One region of the Kitasatospora cineracea genome, then DNA from elsewhere that is predicted to be linked to it. Evidence: riboswitches for the same ligand, from Rfam matches in the RefSeq annotation. Region 1 holds a riboswitch; the other holds the start of a gene.
The links. A riboswitch is a leader RNA that binds a small molecule or an ion and turns the genes downstream of it on or off. The one in region 1 is predicted to bind cobalamin.
Positions count from the first base shown of each region.

Region 1 (4,542 bases):
CGGCCAGGGCGTCCAGGGTGTGGCCGCGTTCGAGGCGCAGCCGTTTGAGGTTGCGGGCGAGGGCCTGGGTGACGAGATCGGCGTCCGGCACGGGCAGTCCAATATTCTGGTTGGGTCAGTGCAGTGGGTTGAACTATGCTGCGGCGGCATCGACAGATCCACCGACTGTACTGCGAGGTCCACCATGCTGTCCGCTTCCTGCGCCGCCGCCCCGTGAGCGCCGCCTTCGCACTGCTCGCCAGCCTGCTGTGGGGCGTCGCCGACTACGGGGGCGGGGCGATCACCCGGCGGCTGCCCGCGCTGACGGTGGTGGTGCTCTCGCAGACGGCCGCCGCCGCGGTGCTCGCGGTGGCGGTGACCGCCACCGGCGGGTGGGGCGGGGCCGGGCCGGCCCTCTGGTACGCGGTGCTGGCGGGCGCGATCGGCCCGTTCGCGCTGCTGGCGTTCTACCGGGCGCTGGCGCTCGGGCCGATGGGTGTGGTGTCGCCGCTGGCCACCGTCGGCGTGCTGGTGCCGATCGGGGTGGGCCTGTTCCTCGGCGAACGGCCGGGCGCCGTCCAGGGGTTGGGGATCGCGGTGGCGGTCGCCGGGGTCGCGCTGGCGGGCGGTCCGCAGCGCGGCGGGCCCGCGGTGGGGCGGCGGGTGCTGGTGCTGACGCTGGGCGCCGCGTTCGCCTTCGGCGCGGTGCTGGCGCTGGTCGCGCACGCCGGGGCGGGCGGCGCGCTGCTGCTGACGCTGTGCGTGCAGCGGTTGACCAACGCGGTGGTCGGCGCCGGGATGCTGGCCGCGCAGGCCCGCCGGCAGTCGCTCGAACTGCGGGCGGGCCTGCGCGAGTTGCCCGCGCTGACCGCCGTCGGGGTCGCCGACGTGGCCGCGAACGGCCTGTACGCGGCCGCCTCCTCCCCGGGGTCGGTGGCGGTGGCGGCCGTGCTGGCCTCGCTCTATCCGGTGGTCACCGCGCTGATGGCGCGCGGCCTGCTGAAGGAGCGGCTGCTGCGGGTGCAGGTGCTCGGTGCGGGCCTCGCGGTGGCCGGGACGCTGATCCTGGCCACCGGTTGACGCGCCGTCAGGACGCCTGCGCGAACGTCCGGGAGCGCTTGGCGATCCGCCAGTAGCCGATCGCGGCGGCCCAGACCACCACGAACAGGCCGACGATCACGAAGCCCACGTTGTCCAGGCTGAGGCCGGCGATCCAGCCGGTGACCGGGTCGGCCAGGTCGAACTTGTCGTGCAGCACGGCGACCAGTTCGATGGTCCCGATCACGAAGGCCACCGCGATCGACAGCCCCGTGATGGTCAGGTTGTAGTAGACCTTGCGGACCGGGTTGGAGAACGCCCACTGGTAGGCGAAGTTCATGAACGTGCCGTCCAGCGTGTCGAACAGGCTCATCCCGGCGGCGAACAGCAGCGGCAGGCAGACCACCGCGTACCAGGGCAGGCCGGAGGCCGCGCCGGAGCCCGCCATCACCATCAGGGTGACCTCGGTGGCGGTGTCGAAGCCCAGGCCGAGCACCATGCCGACCGGGAACATCTGGCCGGGGCGGCTGATCGAGCGGGTGGCCCGGTTCAGCAGCCGGGCCAGGAAGCCCCGGGCCGCCAGGTGCTTCTCCAGCTCGGCCTCGTCGTACTGGCCCTCCCGCATCGCCCGGAACACCCGCCAGATGCCCAGCAGGGCGACCAGGTTGAGCGCCGCGATCAGGTAGAGGAAGGCGCCGGACGCGGTGGTGCCGATGGTGCCCAGCACCCGGTGGGTGGTGGAGTCCTCGTCCATCAGGGTGCCCGCCAGCGCCGCGCCCCCGGCCACCAGGCCGGCCATCAGCACCACCATCGAGGAGTGGCCGAGGGCGAACCAGAAGCCCACCGAGACCGGGCGGCGGCCGTCCGCCATCAGCTTGCGGGTGGTGTTGTCGATCACCGCGATGTGGTCGGCGTCGAAGGCGTGCCGCATGCCCAGGGTGTACGCGGTGAGGCCCAGGCCGACGCCGAACACCTGGGTGCCGACGGCGTAGTGGTGCGGCGCGACCAGGAACAGCAGCGTCCCGAACGCCGCCACGTGCATGGCCAGGATCACCGCCATCAACCCGGCCGTGCGCAGGGTGTCCTCGCGCCGCCAGCGGAAGGCGGGAAGGGGGGAGCCGGGATTGTCCCCGGGCAGGGTCGATTCGGGCGCGGTCATCCGCGTTCACGCTCCAGCACCTCGTGGATCACTTCGTGAGATGCCGTGGCCGGTCTCCTGGCTGACGGGGTGTTGCGCGCCGGCTCCCGGCCTTCCCGACCGCGAGCGGCCAGTGGCACGGGGTGGGAGCCGACGACTCCCCGATCACAGTGGCGAGGGCCGCTCCGGACTCCTGCGACCGAACACTCTCGTGACGGTCGCAGTGCACCGGCTTCCCGAACACCACGGCCCGCCCACCGTAGGCCCGGCGCGGGCGCGGCGGCAAGGGCGCGTCCGGTCCGGTGGCGTAGATCACGCCTGGTCAGGGCCGCGCTGACGGGAGGTCAGGCCATCCAGAAGAAGACGCAGGTCATCCGCTTCTCCGCCAGCACCGCCCCGTGGTACTCGGTCGCGGTGTGGATCAGGTTGGCGGTGTAGAGCAGCAGCCGGTTGTAGCGGTGCGGGACGGCCAGGTCCTCGGTGAAGGAGTCCGGCGGGACGAAGCGGGTGCCGAGGGCGTCCACCAGGTTGTTGTGCGGGGCGACCACGCTGTTGCCGCCGAGCCGGCCGCCGGGCAGGCTCTGCCGGTAGAAGCTGGTGCCGCAGCGCTTGGGGACGGCCGGGTTGAGGTAGAGCACGGCGGCGTAGCGGCACAGCGAGCGCGAGTCGGTGTGCGGGCGCGGCTCGCACTCCCCCGCGCCCACCACCTGCACGCAGTTGTGGTTGAAGGTGCCGCCCTCGGCCTCGCCCAGCGCCCAGATCCGCTCCGCGCCGGTGGCCTCCCGGACCAGCTTCTCGACCTGTGCCAGCTCCTCCGGCTCCAGCCCGGGCATCGCCCGCAGGCCCGGCCAGGACTCCGGCCGGTGCGGGTAGCCCTCGTCCCAGTCGGTGCGCGCCAGGTGCCGGGCGCGCACCGCGTCCGGGTCCGGGAGGACGTCGTCCAGCACCCAGTAGTCACGGCCCCGGGTGGGCTTGCGGTACGGCAGGACCGGGAGCGCCGGGGTGGGGCGCGGCCCCTGGAACGGGAGAGCGGGCATGGCCCCGACAATAGGAGCGCCGTTCCGGGCCCTCGCCCAAGACCGGGTCAACCTTGCGTCAAGGCTTGCCGTGGTGACGGTGCGTCAGGACTGCTGGCAGCGCGGGCACCAGAACAGGTTCCGGGCCGCCAACTCCTCGGTGCGGACCGGGGTCCCGCAGACCAGGCAGGGCTGGTCGTGCCGCCGGTAGACGTACACCTCGCCGCCGTGGTCGTCCACCCGCGGCGGGCGGCCCATCGCCTCCGGGGTGTGCTCGGGGCGGACGGTGTCGATCCGGCCGGCGGCCACGCCGTCGTGCATCAGGGCCACCAGGTCCGCCCAGATCGCGTCCCACTCGGCGCGGGACAGCTCGCGGCCGGCCCGGTGCGGGCTGATGCCGAGCCGGAACAGCACCTCGGCGCGGTACACGTTGCCGACGCCGGCCAGCACCTTCTGGTCCATCAGCAGCGCGGCGACCGTGCTGCCGCTGCGGGAGATCCGCTGCCAGGCCGCGTCGCCCGCCTCGCCGGGGCGCAGCGGGTCGGGGCCCAGGCGGCGGTGGACGGCCGCCTTCTCGGCGGGGGTGAGCAGCTCGCAGGCGGTCGGGCCGCGCAGGTCGGCGTAGCCGCTGTCGTTCACCATCCGCAGCCGGACCTGGCCGACCGGCGCCGGGGCCTCGCCCGCCCCGAAGTCGTACTTCCCGTACAGCCCCAGGTGCACGTGCAGCCAGTGCTCGCCGAAGCCCAGGAACAGGTGCTTGCCGTGCGCCTCCGCCTCGTCGAGCACCCGCCCGTCGATCAGCGCGGCCCCCTCCGCGAAGCGCCCCTGCGGGCTGGACACCCGCACCGGGCGCCCTCCGAACAGCTCGTCGTTCTCCCTGGCCAGGCGGTGGATCACATGCCCCTCGGGCACCGGCGGTCAACTCCTCGGTCGTGGTGGTGGCGAGGAGTCCATTCTCCCAGGCCGCTCGGACAGCCCGGGCCGCCGCCTCAGAGGGCGGCGGCGGCTTCGCACAGGGCGGCCAGCTCGGCCAGCGCCAGGGCGGTGAAGTCCTGGCCGGGGCGGGCGGTCCAGGCGGCGAGGGCGGCGCGCAGGGCGAGCAGGGCGAGCTCGGCGGTGAGGCCGGCGGCCGGGTCGGGGGTGCCGCGCTCGCGCAGCGCGGCGGTGAGGGCGGTGGCGAGGGCCTCGCGCTTGAGCAGCTCGCGCTCGGTCAGCTCCGGGTTGGCGGCGACCACCTGCTGGCGCTCGCGGACGGCCCCGTGGCGCTCGGCGGTGAAGGCGCGCTCCCCGGCGGCGGCCAGCGCGGCCTCGACGGCCTGCCGCGGGCCCGCCCCGGGCGGGGTGGCGGCGACCGCGTCGGTGAGCAGGCGG
Region 1 covers NZ_RJVJ01000001.1:4,114,964-4,119,505, reverse strand. The annotation lists gene EDD39_RS18750 (helix-turn-helix domain-containing protein) at 1-91, opposite strand, end outside; gene EDD39_RS18745 (DMT family transporter) at 214-1,059, shown strand; gene nicT (Nickel transporter NicT) at 1,067-2,176, opposite strand; cobalamin riboswitch at 2,207-2,418, opposite strand; gene EDD39_RS18735 (DUF6445 family protein) at 2,500-3,192, opposite strand; gene EDD39_RS18730 (Fpg/Nei family DNA glycosylase) at 3,277-4,083, opposite strand; gene EDD39_RS42100 (TetR/AcrR family transcriptional regulator) at 4,161-4,542, opposite strand, start outside.

Region 2 (4,542 bases), on a different contig from region 1:
GCCCGCCCGGCGGCGTCCGCGACGAACACCTCGCCGCCCTCGACCGCCACCACGCCGTGGTGGATCTCGTAGCCCTCCACCGGCTCGCCCAGCGCCACCCCCGACGGCCGGGCCAGCACCTTCTCCGCGCCGAACACCACCCGGGTCGGCAGCAGCCCCAGGCCGGCCACCGGGCCGGACGACTTCGACTCCACCGCGTCGACGATCTCCCGCCCCAGCATCTGGTAGCCGCCGCACACCCCCAGCACCGGCAGCCCCGCCGCGACCCGCGCCGCCAGCGGCCCGGCCAGGCCCTGCGCGCGCAGCCAGGCCAGGTCCGCGACGGTGGCCCGGGTGCCGGGCAGCACCACCAGGTCGGCGTCCGCCAGCTCCTCGGGGCGGGTCGCCCAGCGCACCAGCACGCCCGGCTCCTGGGCCAGCGCGTCCACGTCGGTGAAGTTCGACAGCCGGGGAAGCGCACCACCGCGACCCGCAGCACCTGAGCCCCCACCGGCCCGCCCGCCGCCGGACGGGACGCCACCGACGCCAGGCCGAGCGAGTCCTCCGCGTCCAGCCACAGGCCCGGCAGCATCGGGAACGTCCCCAGCACCGGACGCCCCGTCAGCTGCCGCAGCATCTCCAGGCCCGGCGCCAGCAGCCGGGCGTCACCGCGGAACTTGTTGACGAACCACCCGGCGATCAGCGCCTGGTCGTCCGGCGACAGCAGCGCCAGCGTCCCGAACATCGACGCGAACACCCCGCCGCGGTCGATGTCCCCGACCACCACCACCGGCAGCCGGGCCGCCGAGGCCAGGCCCATGTTGGCGATGTCCCGGTCCCGCAGGTTGATCTCCGCCGGGGAGCCCGCGCCCTCGCACACCACCACGTCGAAGCGCCCGCGCAGGTCCGCCAGGCACTCCAGCGCCCGCTCCAGCAGCACCGGTTTGCGCTCCCGGTAGTCCAGCGCCCCGACCTCCGCGACCGCCCGCCCCAGCAGCACCACCTGGCTGCGCCCGTCCGCGCCCGGCTTCAGCAGCACCGGGTTCATCGCCGCCTCCGGCGCCACCCCCGCGGCCTGCGCCTGCATCGCCTGCGCCCGCCCGATCTCCGCCCCGTCGACCGTCACGAACGAGTTCAGCGACATGTTCTGCGCCTTGAACGGCGCCACCCGCACCCCCTGCCGGGCCAGCCAGCGGCAGATCCCCGCCGTCACCACACTCTTCCCGGCGTCCGAGGTCGTACCGGCCACCAGCAGCGCGCCGTTCACCGGCGAACTCCTTTCGAGACGCCCCGACCGGGGCTCGCGGAACCGCACGCGGCGGACGGCGGCATGCCGAAGTCCCGTGCCGGCAATGTCAGTCGCACCATCAGCCCGCACCGCGGCGGGGTCACCTGCGCCGCCGTCCGCCCAGTGCCCGCAGGGCCAGCGTGGCCGCCAGCGCGAGCGCGCCGACCCGGCGCGAGAGGCGGCAGGCCCGTTCGATGTCGGCCGTGCCGACCGGCGGCAGGCCCGCGCCCAGCACCGGCCGGTGCTCGACCCGTTCGCCGTACCGCAGGGTGCCGCCCAGCTGCACGCCCAGCGCCCCCGCGAACGCGGCCTCCGCCTGGCCCGCGTTGGGGCTCGGGTGCGCGGAGCCGTCCCGCCGCCAGACCCGCCAGGCCCGCCCGGGCGCGCCGGACGCGGCGACGGCCAGCAGCGCGGTCAGCCGCGCCCCCGGCCACCCGGCGACGTCGTCGAGCCGGGCCGCGGCCCAGCCGAAGCGCCGGTAGCGGGCCGACCTGTGCCCGACCATGGCGTCCAGCGTGTTGACGGCCCGGAACGCCAGCAGCCCGGGCACGCCCGCGACGCCGCCCCAGACCAGGGCGTTGACCACCGCGTCGGCGGTGTTCTCGGCGACCGACTCGACCACCGCCCGGGCCACCTGCTGCTCGTCCAGGCCCGACGGGTCGCGCCCGCACAGGTGCGGCAGCCGCTCGCGCGCGGCGGCCAGGTCGCCGTCCGCCAGCGAACGCCCGATCGCGGTGGCCTCCCGGGTCAGCGACGTCCCGCCCAGCACGGTGAAGGCGGCCCCGGCGGCCAGCGCCCCGGCCGCGACGGGGGAGCGCCGGACGGCCCGGACGGCCAGCGCCGCCCCGGCCGCGACCGTGCCGACGGCGAGCGCGGTGTGCAGCGCCCCGGCCCCGCGGTGGTCGCGCCACAGGCGGCGCTCCAGCCGGGCCGCGGCGGTGCCGAACAGGGCGACGGGGTGTCCGCGCCGGGGGTCTCCGAGCCGGGCGTCCGCGAGGTATCCCGCGGCCGCGCCCACCAGGTACGGGGCAGCCCCCATGGCGTCGTGTCCTCACTCAGGGTCCGCGCCCTGGATCGACGGAACGGGGGCCAGAGTCTCCTGACTTCCGGTCACCCCCGCGCGGGGTGGTCCGGTCACAGTGGCGGGACCGCGCCGGACTCGCACCGGCTTCCTCTGCTTGCCTCCGTTTGGCCCGAAGATCCCACCACGCCCGGTTCGAGGCAGTCAACCGAGCGGGTGGAGGGGTTGGTCACATACGGCCACCGGGGCCGCCGAGGGGCGAGGTGCCAGGTCAGGGCGTGTGCACGACGGGCCGCGGCGCGGTCGGCATGCCGTCGCCGAGGAAGAAACCCGGGTGCGGCGGCTGGTTGTAGGCGGTGTTCTGCCAGGCGACGGCCTCCCGGTACTGCACGTCGTGCATCAGCGTGGTGATCCGCAGCGGGGTCGGCACGGGGGTGGAGTAGATCCGCAGCGCCCGGTTGTCGGTGGTGGGCCACACCACCTCCTCGCGCCAGTCGCCGAACAGGTCGGCGGACAGCGACGGGGTGGCCTTGGTGCCGTTGTTCGCGTGCACGCCCGAGGCGGTCAGCAGCCGGGTGTCGGCCGCGGTGCCGTACTTGTCGACGTGGGTGCCGTCGAGCAGTTCGCGCACCGGGTCGCCGTCCCACCAGAGCGTGAAGTTGGCCGAACCCGGCTTGCGCCCGACGTCCTGCCCCTGGGCGCTGTAGAGCCCGCTGACCCCGGACGACCAGGACTCGGCGCCCGGGCTGCCCGCGTACACGTCGTCGGAGACGCCGCGCCCGTTGTCGCAGCCGCAGTCGGGCTGGTGCCACAGGATCCGGCCGGTCCGGGCGTCGGCGAACCAGGCCGAGTACTTGGTGGTGGTCTCGTCGACCTTGAACTCCTCCAAGCCCGGGCGGCTCGGGTCGAGGTCGCCGACGTGCATCGCGTCGCCGTGCCCCTGCCCGGTGTTCCACAGCCCGTGCCCGTCGTCGTCCACGGCCATCGCCCCGTAGACGATCTCGTCCCGCCCGTCGCCGTCCACGTCCGCGACCGCCAACTGGTGGTCGCCCTGGCCCGCGTAGGCGCCGTTGCCGGAGGCGTCGGTGTCGAACCTCCACCGCTCGGTGAGCTTGCCGCCGCGCCAGTCCCAGGCCGTGATCACGGTGCGGGTGTAGTAGCCGCGGGCCGTCACCAGCGACGGGCGCGAGCCGTCCAGGTACGCCGTCCCGGCCAGGAACCGGTCCACCCGGTTGCCGTACGAGTCGCCCCAGGCCGAGACGGTGCCGCGCGGCGGGTCGTAGTCCACCGTCTGCAGCGCGGCGCCGCTGCGCCCGTCGAAGACCGTCAGGAACTCCGGCCCGGACAGCACGTACCCGCTGGAGTTGCGGTGGTCGGCGGTGGCGCTGCCGATGGTCCGCCCGGCGCCGTCCACCGTGCCGTCCGCGGTCTTCACGGCGACCTCGGCCCGCCCGTCGCCGTCGTAGTCGTACACCTGGAACTGCGTGTAGTGCGCGCCCGAGCGGATGTTGCGCCCCAGGTCGATCCGCCACAGCCGGGTGCCGTCCAGCTCGTACGCGTCCAGGTAGGTGTCGCCGGTGTAGCCCGACTGCGAGTTGTCCTTGGCGTCGGTCGGGTTCCACTTCAGCACGAACTCGTACTGCCCGTCCCCGTCGAGGTCGCCCACGCTCGCGTCGTTCGCCTCGTACGTGTAGGAGCCGCTCGCGTTCGACCCGCCGGGCGGCGGCGTGATCGGCACGTCCCGGTAGCCGTCCGCGAAGCCGACCGAGGCCGGCGAGGCGGCCTGCTCGACCCCGCCCACCACCGCCCGCACCGTGTACGAGGCCCCGGCCGGCGCGCCGGCGTCCAGGTAGTCCGTCGCGGTGGCCAGCGGTGCGGCGTTCACCCTGGCGCCGTCCCGGTACACGTTGAACGCCACGTCGTCCGGGTCGGTGGCCAGCCAGCGCCAGGACACCAGGTTCGCCGTCCCGCTGCGCACCGAGACCAGCCCGCGGTCCAGCTTCTCCACCTGCCGCCCCTGCCCGGCGGGCGTCCCCGACGGGGAGCTGCCCGGTGACGGGGTGGCGGTCGGACTCCCGGTGCACACCGTCCCGTTGAAGGTGAACGAGGAGGGCACTGCGGCCGCGCCCGGCACCGAGCCGTTGAACCCGAACCCCACGGTGGCGCCGGACGCCACCGAGCCGTTGTAGTCCAGGCTCTTCGCGGTGACCTGCGTACTGCCCGCGGTCACGTCCGCGTTCCACGCCTGGGTGAC
Region 2 covers NZ_RJVJ01000002.1:1,393,242-1,397,783, reverse strand. The annotation lists partial or broken gene EDD39_RS32420 (cobyric acid synthase) at 1-1,246, opposite strand, end outside; gene EDD39_RS32415 (cobalamin biosynthesis protein) at 1,368-2,306, opposite strand; cobalamin riboswitch at 2,338-2,468, opposite strand; gene EDD39_RS32410 (rhamnogalacturonan lyase family protein) at 2,560-4,542, opposite strand, start outside.
Region 2: another riboswitch for cobalamin. It lies ahead of EDD39_RS32415 (cobalamin biosynthesis protein); the one in region 1 lies ahead of nicT (Nickel transporter NicT).